Regions from separate parts of the Streptomyces sp. SAS_270 genome, predicted to be linked through region 2. Evidence: predicted binding sites of a transcription regulator. Region 2 holds the regulator's gene; the other holds the start of a gene.
The links. Region 2 encodes HrcA, which represses chaperone genes, less so after heat shock. Its sites were predicted from a motif close to TTNGCACTCNGNNNNNCNGAGTGCNAA; they were not measured.
Positions count from the first base shown of each region.

Region 1: a site for HrcA is predicted at 3,329-3,355, ahead of ACN6LB_RS06130 (FmdB family zinc ribbon protein). Genes of this name have one in related genera too.

Region 1 covers NZ_JBMNDS010000006.1:37,908-45,273, reverse strand. The annotation lists gene ACN6LB_RS06155 (low temperature requirement protein A) at 1-132, opposite strand, end outside; gene ACN6LB_RS06150 (hypothetical protein) at 392-574, shown strand; gene ACN6LB_RS06145 (MscL family protein) at 654-1,130, opposite strand; gene ACN6LB_RS06140 (hypothetical protein) at 1,260-1,859, opposite strand; gene ACN6LB_RS06135 (S-methyl-5'-thioadenosine phosphorylase) at 2,025-2,903, opposite strand; gene ACN6LB_RS06130 (FmdB family zinc ribbon protein) at 2,982-3,317, opposite strand; gene ACN6LB_RS06125 (MFS transporter) at 3,524-4,822, opposite strand; gene ACN6LB_RS06120 (potassium/proton antiporter) at 5,083-6,582, opposite strand; gene ACN6LB_RS06115 (penicillin acylase family protein) at 6,794-7,366, shown strand, end outside.
Region 2 covers NZ_JBMNDS010000008.1:175,212-182,577, reverse strand. The annotation lists gene ACN6LB_RS08355 (S41 family peptidase) at 1-319, opposite strand, end outside; gene ACN6LB_RS08350 (hypothetical protein) at 503-1,072, opposite strand; gene ACN6LB_RS08345 (VOC family protein) at 1,203-1,598, opposite strand; gene ACN6LB_RS08340 (16S rRNA (uracil(1498)-N(3))-methyltransferase) at 1,620-2,369, opposite strand; gene ACN6LB_RS08335 (nitronate monooxygenase) at 2,369-3,460, opposite strand; gene dnaJ (molecular chaperone DnaJ) at 3,650-4,783, opposite strand; gene hrcA (heat-inducible transcriptional repressor HrcA) at 4,784-5,800, opposite strand; gene ACN6LB_RS08320 (MBL fold metallo-hydrolase) at 6,005-6,751, shown strand; gene ACN6LB_RS08315 (DUF3097 domain-containing protein) at 6,797-7,366, shown strand, end outside.

The sequences.
Region 1 (7,366 bases), on a different contig from region 2:
GTCGAAGAAGAGTTCCAGCGGCGACGCGACCCGGTGTTCCTCGTCCCGACCGCGTGCGGTCATGGTGCGCAGCGGTCCGCGCGGGACCGGCTGTGGCGTGGAAGCGGCTTCTGATGGGGAAGTGGACGTCATACGGCCAAGCACATCAGAAACTCCCGGGCCCGGGAGACGGCTCGGCACCCGAAGACGACGGGGCGGGCGCGGGCGTGGGCCGATGCGGCGGACCGGCTCCCCGTGCGCCGGCGGTGCGGTGCCGGCCGGGACCCCCGGTGGCGCGGCGCCGGCCGGGACCCCCGGTGGTGCAGCGCTGACCGGGACCCCCGGTGGTGCGGCGCCGACCCGGTCCCCAGCTGGACCAGGGGGCGGCGGCCCCTCGGCGTACCCTGGGGGCATGAGTACCGCCCCCGCCCCCGAACCGCGCGACCCGAAGAACGCGCTCGACTTCGACGACCCGCTGTACCGGCAGTCCTCAGACGACACGGACGACGGCTGGGGCGAGCGGCCCACCACCGGCGGCGACAGCGCGGCCGACCTGAAGCGCTTCCTCGACGAGAAGCCGCCCCACCACATCTGAGCCCGGGCCCGGCACCCCAGGGCCCCGAACCCCCGTGTCCGGGCCCCGAGGTGCCGTGCCAGGCGCGGCAACGCGCCGGCTACTCCCGGCTGTGCCCCGAACCGCGCTGCGCCACCAGGGCGTCGCGGATCTCCTTGAGGACCTCCAGCTCGGACACCTCGATGATCTCCTGCGTGCCCTCCTTCGCCTTCTGGCGGGCGGTCTGCCGGGCCAGGTACTTGGACATCGGCAGGACCATCAGGAAGTAGACGACGGCCGCGGTGATCAGGAACGTGAGCGTGGCGCTGAGGACCGTGCCCCACATGATCGGGATGCCGCTCGTGACCGCACCCGTCGCCTTGTCGACCGTGCAGGGCGACTTCAGGCACGAGCGGTACTTGTCGAGATCCTTGGTGCCGAACGCGCCGACCAGTGGATTGATGATGCCCTTCACCACCGAGTTGACGACATTCGTGAAGGCGGCGCCGATGACCACGGCGACTGCCAGATCGACGACGTTCCCACGTGTCAGGAAGGTCTTGAAGCCCACCCAGACGCCTGGCTTCTTCTCGCTCACCAAGAGGCCCCTCTGCACAAGTTGTGGAACAAACAGCTCCGCAACCTACGTCAGGGTCTGCCGGGCCTGTCCAATTGGGTAGCTCCAACGAGGGACTTGACACCTGGTCGGTGGTGCGTCCTGGGAGGCTCAGCACAGCGTCACCGCCAGCCGAGAGGTCGCGCTCGCCCCGGCCAGCCGCGCGGCCGCGGCCCGTGGGACCGACAGGACGAGCAGCGCTCCCGTCTCGGTGGCACCGATGTCCGGCACGTCGGTCACCCGCGCACCGGACGCGACCACCCGCGCCGCACCGCCGCTGTCCGCGGCGACCACGTCGACCCGGTCGCCCGGCCGCAGCAGCCGGACGGTGGCCGCGTCGGCGATCCGTACCGGCGCCGTCACCCTCTCGACCGCACGCCGCTCGCGCCCGGAGACAGAACCGGAGACAGAAGCAGGGGCTGAAGCAGGAGCGGAGGCGGAGGCCGGTGCCGCCGCGGGACGCCCTCGTGCACGCTCGGCGTCACGAGGGCCCGCCGCCACCAGCGCGGCCGCCGTGACCGCGAGCCCCGCGGCCACGGCTCGCCTCCGGTGCCGCAGCAGACGCCGCAGCAGATACGCGCCGCCCCGCACCCGCACGGGGGCGAAGTGCGGCACCTCGCACGTGGGAGGAGCGTCCGTGCCCAGCGGGCGTACCGAAGGAGAGACCGAGCGAGGGACCGAGCGAGAGACCGCGGAAGGGAGCTGTGCCATGGTGACCACCACCTGCGACGAGAGATCGGCTTGCGATCCCACGATGAGGCCTTGCGGCGAAGCCCGCCGCGGCCGGTGGGTTACTGGCGGGTTGTGGACAACTCCCTCACCCGAACGGGAAGTTCCGCCCCGGCGACCGGTGGTGGCGAGCGGTCGGCCGGAGGGTCACGGCAGCTCGAAGCCCGGGTCCATCCCGCCCAGCGCCCTGGTGCACGGACAATCCCGCGTCTCGTTCGCCGGCAGCCCCGCCACCAGGTCGAACAGCACGCTGCGCAGCCGGTCGACGTTCGCCGCGAACACCTTCAGCACCTCGTCGTGCGAGACGCCCTCGCCGGTCTCGGCACCCGCGTCAAGGTCGGTGACCAGGGTCAACGACGTGTAGCAGAGCTCCAGTTCACGGGCGAGAGCCGCCTCGGGGTGACCGGTCATGCCCACCACGGACCAGCCCTGCGCCCGGTGCCACAGCGATTCGGCGCGGGTCGAGAAGCGCGGCCCCTCCACCACCACGAGCGTGCCGCCGTCCACGGGCTCCCAGTCCCGGCCGCGGGCGGCCTCCAGCGCGGCCTTGCGGCCGACGGGGCAGTACGGGTCGGCCAGCGACACGTGCACGACGTTCGGCACGCCCCCACCGGGCAGGGGGTGCCCGTCGAAGTACGTCTGCGCCCGTGCCTTCGTACGGTCGACCATCTGGTCCGGAACGAGCAGCGTCCCCGGCCCGTAGTCGGGGCGCAGACCGCCCACCGCGCAGGGGCCGAGCACCTGGCGGGCGCCGACGGAGCGCAGCGCCCACAGGTTGGCCCGGTAGTTGATGCGGTGCGGCGGCAGATGGTGGCCGCGGCCGTGCCGGGGGAGGAAGGCGACCCGTCGCCCGGCGACCTCGCCGAGGAACAGGGAGTCGCTGGGCGGTCCGTAAGGGGTGTCGACCTGTATCTCGGTGACGTCGTCGAGGAAGGAGTAGAGGCCCGAGCCGCCGATGACACCGATCTCGGCCCTGGCCTGCGTCTTCGCCCCGGCCGGGCCCTGAGGATTCTCCGTGTTCGCCATGGACCGCACCCTAGCCGGGCCGGGGAACGCCGAAGACCCCGTCGTCGTATGACGACAGGGTCCCGTAAGAAGTGAGCCTTACGCGGCGGAGCTGCTGCTGCTGCTGGACGAGCCGCTGCCCGACGACTTCGCGTCCGAGGAGGACGAGGAGCTCGACGAGGACGTGGAAGTCGACGACGAAGAGCTCGGCGACGCGGACGTCGACGGCTTCGACGCCGGCGAGCTGCTCGACGAGGAGCCGCGGCTGTCATTGCGGTAGAAGCCGGAGCCCTTGAAGACGATGCCGACGGCCGAGAACACCTTCTTCAGGCGGCCACCGCAGTTGGGGCACTCGGTCAGGGCATCGTCGGTGAACTTCTGCACCGCCTCGAGGCCCTCGCCGCACTCGGTGCACTGGTACTGGTAGGTCGGCACTTGTCTTCCTCCTGGCACTCTCACTCAGTGAGTGCTAACGATCGTCCATATTAACCTGTGCGGCCAGCAAATGGAGTAACGTGCGTCACCTGCCCGCGGGCGGCGGTCAGGGCTTGACCGTCATGAGGGCCTTGTGCCCAAGTGAGAAGCCGCTTTGCGGCGGAGTCACAGTGACGTATTCCTGCGGAAACGGAATATTCGACACGTCACATCTCACCGATCGCGACAGGCTCGCGATGGGCCACGCCGCGCGTGACCACTCTGGTCGCGCGCGGCGGCGCGAGGTGCGAGCGCAAGGTCACCAGGGTCGCCAGAGCCAGTGCCGTACCGGCCATCGGCACCAGGAAACCTGCACCGTCCCAGAGGCGGTCCTCCAGTTGTCCGGCGACCGTGACGGCCGCCGCCTGGCCGAGCGCGACCGCGCCCGTCAGCCAGGTGAAGGCCTCGGTGCGGGCGGTCGCCGGCACCAGGCCCTCGACCAGCGTGTAGCCGGTGATCAGGGCCGGAGCGATGCACATGCCGACCAGGAGGCCGATTCCGGCGAGCACCACCACGGAGTGGGCGGCCCACAGCCCGGAGGCGGTCAGCGCGAGGGCCGCGTACCCGACGAGCAGCCGCCGCTGCGGGGCGATCTTCCAGGCGACGGCGCCGCAGACGACACCGGAGAGCATGTTGCCCGCGGCGAAGACGCCGTACAGGACACCGTTCAGCCCGGGTTCGCCGATCGACTCGGCGAAGGCGGCGAGCGAGACCTGCATGCCGCCGAAGACGGAGCCGATGCCGAGGAAGGTCACGATCAGGACGCGGATGCCGGGGACGCGCAGCGCGGAAACGTGCTCCACGCGCGCGTGGGTCGCGGGGGCGACGGAAGGCTGGGTGCTCTTCTGTGCGGCGAACAGAAGTCCGCCGATCAGGGTCAGTGCGGACTCGGTCAGCAGGCCCGCGGAGGGGTCCACGGTGGTGCACAGGGCGGTCGCCACCAGCGGGCCGAGCACGAAGGTCAGCTCGTCCGTGACGGACTCGAAGGCCGCCGCGGTGGTCATCAGGGGTGAGCCCTGGAGCTTCACGCCCCAGCGGGCGCGGACCATGGGGCCGACCTGCGGCACCGAGGCGCCGGTCGGTACGGCCGCCGCGAACAGCGCCCACAGGGGGGCGCCCGAGAGCGCCAGCGCGGTCAGCGCGAGACCGGAGACGGAGTGTACGAGGACGCCCGGCAGCAGGACGGCGCGCTGCCCGTGGCGGTCCGCCAGGCGGCCGCTGTAGGGCGCGAACAGGGCCATGGCGACCCCGGTGACGGCGGCGACGGCGCCTGCGGCGCCGTACGAACCGGTGGTGTGCTGCACCAGGAGCACGATCGAGATGGTCAGCATCGCGAACGGCTGGCGTGCGGCGAAACCGGGAAGCAGGAACGTCCAGGCGCCGCGGGTGCGCAGCAGCTGTCCGTATCCCGGGCGGGCGGGAGCCGACGAGGTCTTCGACGGCTCGGAGGTGACCGTGGATGCCACGGCCCGTGCCTTTCTGCCGCCTGGTAGCGCGCCCGTGCGGGGGCGCCGAGAGCTGTCCTCTTGCGCGGAACTGCGGTAGATGCCGGGCACCCCCTGCGAGGGCGCCACGACCGCCATACGGTCGCGCCAGCTCTGCGTCAGGCAGAGTTGGTTCGATCTAAGTCTGCCTTCATCCTACAGGGACGGGCGATGCGGTGCCTGTGAAAACGAGCACCATGATGACGCTCACCTGCGAATGCATATCGACGGGATATCGCCCGTTAATGCCCGTTGTCGCCCGTGCCCAGCCAGCCGGCCAGTTTGCCGCCCTGGCCGACGGCGCGCAGCCGCTTCTCCGCCGCGTCCCGGACCGGGTCGGTGGCCACCACGAGCAGTTCGTCGCCGCGCCGCAGCACGGTCGTGGGCAGCGGTACGAAGGACGTTCCGCCGCGTACGACGAGCGTGACGGCGGCGCCCGCGGGCAGGCGCAGCTCGTGGACCTCGACGCCGTGCATGCGCGACCCCTTCGGGATCGCGACGGACAGCAGGTGACCGCGCAGCCGCTCCAGGGGCGCCGATTCGATTCCCAGGTCGGCCGCCCCCGTGGACTCGCCCAGCCGCAGTTTGCGGGCCAGCCAGGGCAGGGTGGGCCCCTGGATGAAGGTGTAGACGACCACCAGGACGAAGACGATGTTGAAGATCCGCACGCTTCCCTGGATGCCGCTGACCATGGGGATCGTCGCGAGGATGATGGGCACGGCGCCGCGCAGGCCCGCCCAGGACATCAGGGTCTGCTCCTGCCAGGGCAGCCGGAACGGCAGCAGGCCGACCAGCACGCTCAGCGGTCGCGCCACCATGGTGAGGATCAGGCCTATGAGGAGTGCGGGCCAGATGTCGTCGCCCATCTGGTGCGGTGTGACCAGCAGGCCGAGCAGGACGAACATGCCGATCTGGGCGATCCAGCCGAGCCCTTCGGCGAAGCCGCGGGTGGCGGGCCAGTGCGGGAGTTTCGCGTTGCCGAGCACCATCGACGCGAGGTACACGGCGAGGAAGCCACTGCCGTGTGCCAGGGCGCCGGCGGCGTAGGCCGTGACCGCGATCGCCATCACGGCGATCGGGTAGAGGCCGGAGGCGGGCAGCGCCACATGTCTGAGCCCCCATGAGCCGAGCCAGCCGACCGCGAGACCGAGGGCCGCGCCGATGGCCAGCTCCAGGGCTATCTCGCCCAGCAGCACATACCAGTGCTCCACCGGACCGACCTCGGAGAAGGCGACGACCAGGATGACCACCGGAGCGTCGTTGAAGCCGGACTCGGCCTCCAGGACGCCCGTCACGCGCGCGGGGAGGGGTACTTTCCGCAGGACCGAGAAGACTGCCGCCGCGTCCGTGGAGGACACCACCGCTCCGATGATGAGTGCCTGGCGCCATTCCAGCCCGACGAGGTAGTGCGCCCCCGTGGCGGTGACGCCGACGCTCACCGCGACTCCGACCAGCGCCAGGGAGGTGGCAGCCGGCAGCGCCGGTCTGACCTCCTTCCACTTCGTTCCGAGACCGCCCTCGGCCAGGATCACGACCAGGGCCGCGTATCCGATGACCTGGGTCATCTCGGCGTTGTTGAAGTGGACGTCGCCCAGCCCGTCCTGGCCCATGGCGATGCCGATGCCCAGGTAGACGAGCAGGCTGGGGAGCCCGCTGCGCGAGGAGATCCGAACCGCCGCCACCGCGACGAGCAGAACGAGCGAACAGACGAGCAGGAGCTGGTTGAGGTGGTGGACAGTCAGCGGACCTTCCCTTCTCTGACCCGAGCACTTAGTTACCTTGTCTAGTTACCCTACCTAACTCTTGACGCTTTCTTGACACTTCGCAGGGCAAGATCGAACGGCCGTCCGCCCAGGGACCGACTCCGCGTCAAGGTGCGGTGGGCCCTGCGCCTATGGTTGCTCCAGCACTCCAGGACCGCCTGCCGCTCGCGTTAGGACAGCAAGGACAGCGATGCCCCCCAACACCACCGCCTCTTCCGGCCAAAAGCCCGGCAAGTCCGGCAGGAAGAAGGGGCGCAAAGCCCGTCTGTTCTTGATTGTCCTGGTTCTGGCCATCGTCGGAGGCGTCGCCTTCGGTGCGTACTGGAGCATCAGTACTGTGCGCGCCTCCTTCCCGCAGACCAAGGGCTCACTCACGCTCGACGGTCTGTCAGGACCCGTGGACGTGCAGCGTGACGGCAACGGAATCCCGCAGATCTACGCCGCCTCGGACGCGGACCTGTTCATGGCGCAGGGGTACGTCCAGGCGCAGGACCGGTTCTACGAGATGGACGTACGCCGCCACATGACCTCGGGCCGGCTGTCCGAGATGTTCGGCAAGGGCCAGGTCAAGGACGACGAGTTCCTGCGCACGCTGGGCTGGGACCGGGTGGCGAAGAAGGAGTACGACACCAAGCTGTCGGCCTCCACGAAGAAGTACCTCCAGGCGTACGCCAAGGGAGTCAACGCCTACCTGAAGGGCAAGGACGCCGAGGACATCTCCCTGGAGTACGCGGCCCTTGGCTTCACCAACGACTACACGCCC
Region 2 (7,366 bases):
GCGGGACGGCGTGCGCCCAGGTGCGGCGCAGGCTCGCCTGCCCGACCGCGCTGAGGGCGAGGACCTTCCCGTCGGGGGTCCAGCCGCGCACCTGCGTCCGTGAACCGCCCCAGTACGTCAGCCGCTTGGCCGGGCCGCCGTCGAGAGAGGCGGCGTGCACCTCGGCCGCCCCGTCGCGGGTGGAGGTCCAGGCGACGGTCGTGCCGTCCGGGGAGATGCGGGGGTGGGTCGCCGGGGTGTTGTCGGCGCTGACCCGCCAGGCCCGGCCCGGACCGTCGAGGACGGCCGCCCAGACGTCGTCCTCGGCGGTGAAGACCACCAACTCGCCGTGCAGATGCGGAAACCGGAGATACCCGGACGGGGTGGCCGGCGCGGCCTGCGCGGACGACGTGGACGGCGTGGACTGGGCGGCCGGTGATGACGCTGCAGACGGTGTCACCCGATCACCCTATGCAGCGGCAGCGCCCCTGGACAGGGGTTTCTGTCACTTGATCCGGTTGTGTCACTTGCCCTGGGCCGGCCAGCAGGTCGGGTCGCCCTTGCACCACACGGTCTCCGTGACGGTCACGGTGGGGCCCGGCTGCCCGTTCGACGGCCGGTAGGTCACCGGCGGGGTGTACCTCGGAGTGGCGGCGGCATCGCAGTTGCCGAGGCCACTGACATGGAACCACTCCTTGCCGCCCACCGTGGCCCGCAGGTCCCCGCGCACGCACGCACCGTCGACCGCCCGGGTGACCCTGCCCTTGACGGTGATGTCACGCCCGTCGGACGTCTCCCCCCGGCAGTCGACATGGGCAACGGTGTCCGCGCTCCTGGAGGGCGTCCTGCCCGGCGTGTACGCCTTGTTGGCACCGCCGTAACTGGCCGTGCAGGTGAGCCAGTTGACGTCCACGTGCTGCCGCTCGAGTTCCTTCGTCGCGGTCTGGTCGGTGGTGTACGACACCGCCGCGGAACTCAGCCCGTCCGTGGGCTCGCACGCCGTCACACCGAACACCCCGGCCACTCCGAGCCCCAGCGCGGCCAGCGCCTGCCTGCGTCCCGTCCGGTGCCGTATACGCCTCAATGCCCCCATAGACGGCAGGGTGCCACTGCCGCGGCCGCCGCGGTAGACCGCATGCGGCCACTCCGTCCCCGCTCAAGTCACAATCCGGCGTACGCGTACGCCGGTGAGCCCGGCGGCCGGCCGTCGTTGGACGCGCTGGTCAGCCGCTGCGCAGCAGCAGCCACTCCTGAAGCTCCACGAGGTTGCCCTCCGGGTCCTTGAGGTGGGCCACGCGCATACGGTCGGTCATGGGGGCCGGGCCGTGCACGATCTCCCCGCCGCGGGAGGCGACGGCCTCGCAGTGGGCGTCCAGGTCGTCGACGCGCAGCACCACCAGCGAGCGGTGGCCGGTCGCCGAGTCGCCCAGTTCCCCGAGGACCTCGGCCATCATCGAGCGGTCCTGGAGGGCGATGCCCGCCGAGCCTATGGCGGGGCTGAACTTCTCGTAGGGCCCCTCCGTCGCCCCGGACTGGGGCTTGAGACCGAGGACTTCGGCGTAGAAGTGGTAGCAGGCGGGAAAGTCCGAGACGAGCAGCCTTACCTGTGCGAGTTCCACGCGTCCTCCTACGGGTGTCGGTCAGGCCCAGCGGCCCGTGCGGCCCAGCAGCAGCGCCGTCGCCGCCGTCCCGGCGGTCGATGTGCGCAGCACGCTACGCCCGAGACGGTACGCCTTCGCACCTGAGTCCCCGAAGAGCGCCAACTCCTCGGGGGACACGCCTCCTTCGGGCCCCACGACCAGCACGATCTCGCCCGTGGCGGGGAGTTCGGCGGTCGCGAGCGCCTCGCTGCCGTAGTCACGGTCCTCGTGCAGTACGGCGGCGAAGTCGGCTTTGGCGAGAAGTGCGGCAACCTGCTTGGTCGTTGCCGCGTCCGCGATCTCCGGGAAGCGGACCCGGCGGGACTGCTTGCCGGCCTCGCGGGCGGTGGCACGCCACTTGGCGAGCGCCTTCAGGCCCCTCTCGCCCTTCCACTGGGTGATGCAGCGGGCGGCGGCCCAGGGGACGATCGCGTCGACGCCGGTCTCCGTCATCGTCTCCACGGCGAGCTCACCGCGGTCACCCTTGGGGAGGGCCTGTACGACAGTGATGCGCGGGGACTCCGGGGGCTCCTCGGACACCTCGCCCAGCCTGACGATCAGCCGGTCCTTGCCCTCGGTGTCGATCACCTCGGCCTCGGCCCACCGCCCGGCGCCGTCCGTGAGGACGATCTCCTCGCCCGACCGCAGCCGCTTCACGGAGACGGCGTGCCGTCCCTCGGGGCCGTCCAGCACGAACCGTCCGGCGTCGCCGGCGCGGAAGTCCTCGATCACGAACACCGGTGCGGTCATCAGGCGTTACCCCCGGTCCGGGGCTCCGGGCAGGCCGACAACGCTGTCTTCGCGGCCGCGAGTTCGGCGGTGAGGACCTCCACCAGCTGTCCGGCGGGCAGTGCGCGGGCCATGCGGTGGCCCTGTCCCGCCCACAGCGCCATGCCCTGCGCGTCGCCCGCCTTCGCGGCCGCCTTGCGCAGCGCGGAGGTGAGGTGGTGGACCTGGGGGTAGGCGGCGGGCGCGTACGGGCCGTGCTCGCGCATGAAGCGGTTGACCAGGCCGCGCGCCGGGCGCCCGGAGAACGCGCGCGTCAGCTCCGTACGGACGAAGAGCGGATTGGTCAGCGCCTGCTTGTGCAGGGTGTTGGCGCCGGACTCGGGGGTGGCGAGGAACGCGGTGCCGAGCTGCGCCGCGCTCGCGCCCGCGGCGAGGACGGCGGCGATCTGGCTGCCGCGCATCAAACCGCCGGCCGCGACGATCGGGATTCCCACGCTCTCGCGGACCTGCGCGATCAGTGAGAGCAGTCCGATGCCGGTGCCGTCGGTCTCCGGGTTGTCACGGTGGGTGCCCTGGTGGCCGCCCGCCTCGACGCCCTGCACGATCACGGCGGCGGCGCCCGCCCGCTCCACCGCGAGGGCCTCCTCGACCGTCGTCGCGGTCACCAGCGTCAGCGTGCCTGCGCGCGCGAGGGAGTCCAGGACCTCGCGGCTCGGGCAGCCGAAGTGGAAGGAGGCCACCGGCACCGGGTTGTCGAGGAGGACGGCGAGCTTGGCGTCGTAGCCGTCGTCGCGGCCGCTGTCCGGGTCGCCGAGCTCCGTCGAGTACCAGGAGGCCTCACCGGCCAGCTGGTGGGCGTAGACCTCGATCGCGCCCTTGTCCGCGTACTCGGGCTGCGGCATGAACAGATTGACCCCGAAAGGCCGTCCCGTGAGCCCGCGCAGCTGCTTGATCTCCTGGTACATACCGTCGGCGGTCTTGTACCCGGCAGCCAGGAACCCGAGCCCCCCGGCCTCGCACACAGCGGCGGCGAGCTGCGGGACGGAGACTCCGCCCGCCATGGGGGCCTGCACGATCGGATGCGGGAAAAGATCGGTCAGTGCGGAGGACATGAGCGCATGTTGTCACGTCCCCCGAACAAGTCCGAATCCACCCTTCCGCGGGGAGCATCCAGCCCGTCCGGCGTTTGAGGACGAGCCCGTTCAGGGCGAAAGTGGGGTCTGGGGGCGCAGCCCCCAGGTTCGGGAAGGGCAGGGGCGGAGGAGGCGAAAAACTCCCGCCCTGACCTCCGCCCACTCGCCTCAGCGCCCGTTGAAGGCGTCCTTCAACCGCGAGAACAACCCTTGCTGCCCCGGCTGGAACTGCCCCGTGGGCCGTTCCTCGCCACGCAGCACCGCAAGCTCCCGCAGCACCCGCTCCTGCTCGGCGTCGAGCTTCGTCGGCGTGGTGACCTCGACGTGCACGATGAGGTCGCCGCGGCCGCCGCCCCGCAGGTGCGTGACACCGCGCCCGTGCAGCGGGATCGACTGCCCGGACTGCGTACCGGGACGGATGTCGACCTCCTCCATCCCGTCGAGCGTCTCCAGCGGCACCTTCGTGCCGAGCGACGCCGCGGTCATCGGGATGGTGACCGTGCAGTGCAGGTCGTCGCCGCGCCGCTGGAACGTGGAGTGCGGCAGCTCGTGGATCTCGACGTACAGGTCGCCGGCGGGACCGCCGCCGGGGCCGACCTCGCCCTCGCCCGCGAGCTGGATCCGCGTGCCGTTGTCCACACCGGCCGGGATCTTCACGGTCAGGGTCCGGCGCGAGCGCACCCGCCCGTCGCCCGCGCACTCCGGGCACGGGGTCGGGACGACGGTCCCGAAGCCCTGGCACTGGGGGCAGGGGCGGGACGTCATGACCTGGCCGAGGAAGGACCGGGTGACCTGCGACACCTCACCGCGGCCGCGGCACATGTCACACGTCTGGGCCGTGGTCCCCGGCGCAGCGCCCTCACCACTGCAGGTGGTGCAGACGACGGCCGTGTCGACCTGGATGTCCTTCGTGGTGCCGAAGGCCGCCTCGTCGAGCTCGATCTCCAGCCGGATCATGGCGTCCTGGCCGCGGCGCGTACGCGAGCGTGGCCCGCGCTGCGACGCCGTACCGAAGAACGCGTCCATGATGTCCGAGAAGTTCCCGAAGCCGCCGGCTCCGAAGCCTCCCGCGCCGCCGCCCGACTGGGACAGCGGGTCGCCGCCGAGGTCGTAGACCTGCTTCTTCTGCGGGTCCGACAACACCTCGTAGGCGGCGTTGATCTCCTTGAAGCGCTCCTGCGTCTTCGGATCGGGATTGACGTCCGGGTGCAGCTCGCGGGCGAGCCTCCGGAACGCCTTCTTGATCTCGTCCTGGGAAGCGTCGCGGCGTACGCCGAGTACGGCGTAGTAGTCCGTGGCCACTTACGACTCCGCCAGGATCTGTCCGACGTACCGTGCCACCGCTCGTACCGCTCCCATCGTTCCCGGGTAATCCATGCGGGTCGGTCCGACCACGCCAAGTTTCGCTACTGCTTCGACGCCCGAACCGTAGCCGACCGAGACCACGGACGTGGAGTTGAGTCCCTCATACGCGTTCTCGTGACCGATCCGTACGGTCATGCCCGAATCCCCCGCCTCACCAAGCAACTTGAGGAGCACGACCTGCTCCTCCAGCGCTTCGAGGACCGGACGGATAGTGAGGGGAAAGTCATGTCCGAAGCGGGTGAGATTGGCGGTGCCGCCGATCATCAGCCGCTCCTCGGTCTCCTCGACAAGCGTCTCCAGGAGAGTGGAGAGCACCGTGGCGACCGTACCCCGGTCCTCCGCCTCGAAGCTGTCGGGGAGGTCCTGCACGAGCTGCGGGACGTCCGCGAAGCGGCGGCCCGCGACCCTGGCGTTGAGCCGCGCCCGCAGATCCGCGAGCGACGTCTCCCCGAACGGCGCCGGACAGTCGATCATGCGCTGCTCGACCCGGCCGGTGTCCGTGATCAGCACCAGCATCACACGGGCGGGGGCCAGCGAGAGCAGCTCCACGTGCCGCACCGTCGAGCGGGTCAGCGAGGGGTACTGCACGACGGCGACCTGCCGGGTGAGCTGCGCGAGCAGCCGCACCGTACGGCCCACGACGTCGTCGAGGTCGACCGCGCCGTCCAGGAAGTTCTGGATCGCGCGACGCTCGGGTGCGGTCATCGGCTTGACGCCCGCGAGCTTGTCGACGAAGAGCCGATAGCCCTTGTCCGTGGGGATGCGCCCGGCGCTGGTGTGCGGCTGGGCGATGTACCCCTCGTCCTCCAGGGCCGCCATGTCGTTGCGGACGGTCGCGGGCGAGACCCCGAGGCTGTGCCGCTCGGTGAGCGCCTTGGAGCCGACCGGCTCCTCGGTCCCGACATAGTCCTGGACGATGGCGCGCAGCACCTCAAGCCTTCGGTCACTGAGCATCGCGCACACCTCCAGCGGTCTTCCAGCGGTCTTCCAGCTGCTCCTGGCCTGGCACTCAGCGCATGCGAGTGCCAGCGTTCCCCGGCCCAGTGTACGGCCGTGGGGTACGGCCCCGGCAAGGGCGGCCCTGCCATGTCATGCCGACGTGTACCGACCTGTCCTGCGATGTCGTGCCTGTACCCGCCTCGCCGCTAGCGTCGGCGTATGAAGGTGACTTGGGAAGAGGCGGGGTGGGAGGAACTGTCGCCGCGGGTCGGGCGGCGGCGGCTTCCCGTGTGGGACTGCACCGCCGGGCTGGTGGTCGGCGAGGGCGCGGCGCTGCTGATCGACGCGGGGTCGAGCCTGGGCGAGGGCGCGCGGCTGCGCGCCGAGGCGCAGCGGCTCCTGGGTCCGCCGGGCGGCGACCGCCGTGTGACACACCTCGCGCTCACCCACCCGCACTTCGACCACGTCTTCGGCGCGGCGGCGTTCGCGGGGGTGGAGGTGTTCGGCGCGGTGGGCGTGGACGCGGTCCTCACCCACGACCGGGAGGAACTGCGCGCGGACGCCGTACGCAACGGGCTGGACGCGCGGGCGGCCGCCGAGGCGGCCGATCTCCTCGCCCGTCCCCGCCATGTCGTGTCCGGTGAGTGGACCCTCGACCTGGGCGGCGGTCTGCAGGTGCTGCTGGCGAACGTCGGCCCGGGCCACACCTGCCACGACCTGGCGGTCCTCGTGCCGGCCACGGCCTCCGCCCCGGAGGTCGTCTTCTGCGGCGACCTCGTCGAGGAGTCCGGCGAGCCGCAGGCCGGTCCGGACGCCGTCCCCTCCCACTGGCCCGCGGCCCTGGACCGGCTGCTCGACCTGGGCGGCGAGGACGCGGTGTACGTGCCCGGCCACGGAGCCGCGGTGAATGCGGCGTTCGTCCGGGCGCAGCGGGACTCGCTGGCGGCCCGTTTCGGCGTGTCGTAGGAGGGTGTACGGCGTCGGCGCGGCGCTTCTCCTATCGTCATCCGAATGCGCCAGTACTCTCCGGACCTGACCCCGCCCTGGAAGAAGCCCAAGCCCGTGCCCGAGGTCCCGGCGGACCCGGGACTGGTGGTCGAGGAGCCCGGTACCGGTTTCTGCGGTGCGGTGATCCGCTGCGAGGCGGGCACGGTGACGCTGGAGGACCGCTTCGGCAAGCACCGGGTCTTCCCGATGGAGCCGCGCGGCTTCCTCCTGGAGGGCCGGGTGGTCACGCTCGTCCGCCCCGCCGCCGGTCCCCTGCGGCCCACCCGCACGGCGTCCGGTTCGGTCGCCGTGCCGGGTGCGCGGGCCCGGGTGGCGCGGGCCGGGCGGATCTACGTCGAGGGCCGTCACGACGCCGAGCTGGTCGAGCGGGTCTGGGGCGACGACCTGCGCATCGAGGGCGTGGTCGTGGAGTACCTGGAGGGTGTCGACGACCTGCCGTCGATCGTCGAGGAGTTCGCTCCGGGGCCGGACGCGCGGCTGGGGGTCCTGGTGGACCACCTGGTGCCCGGCTCCAAGGAGTCCCGCATCGCGGAAGCGGTGACGAGCGAGCACGCCCTGGTGGTGGGTCACCCG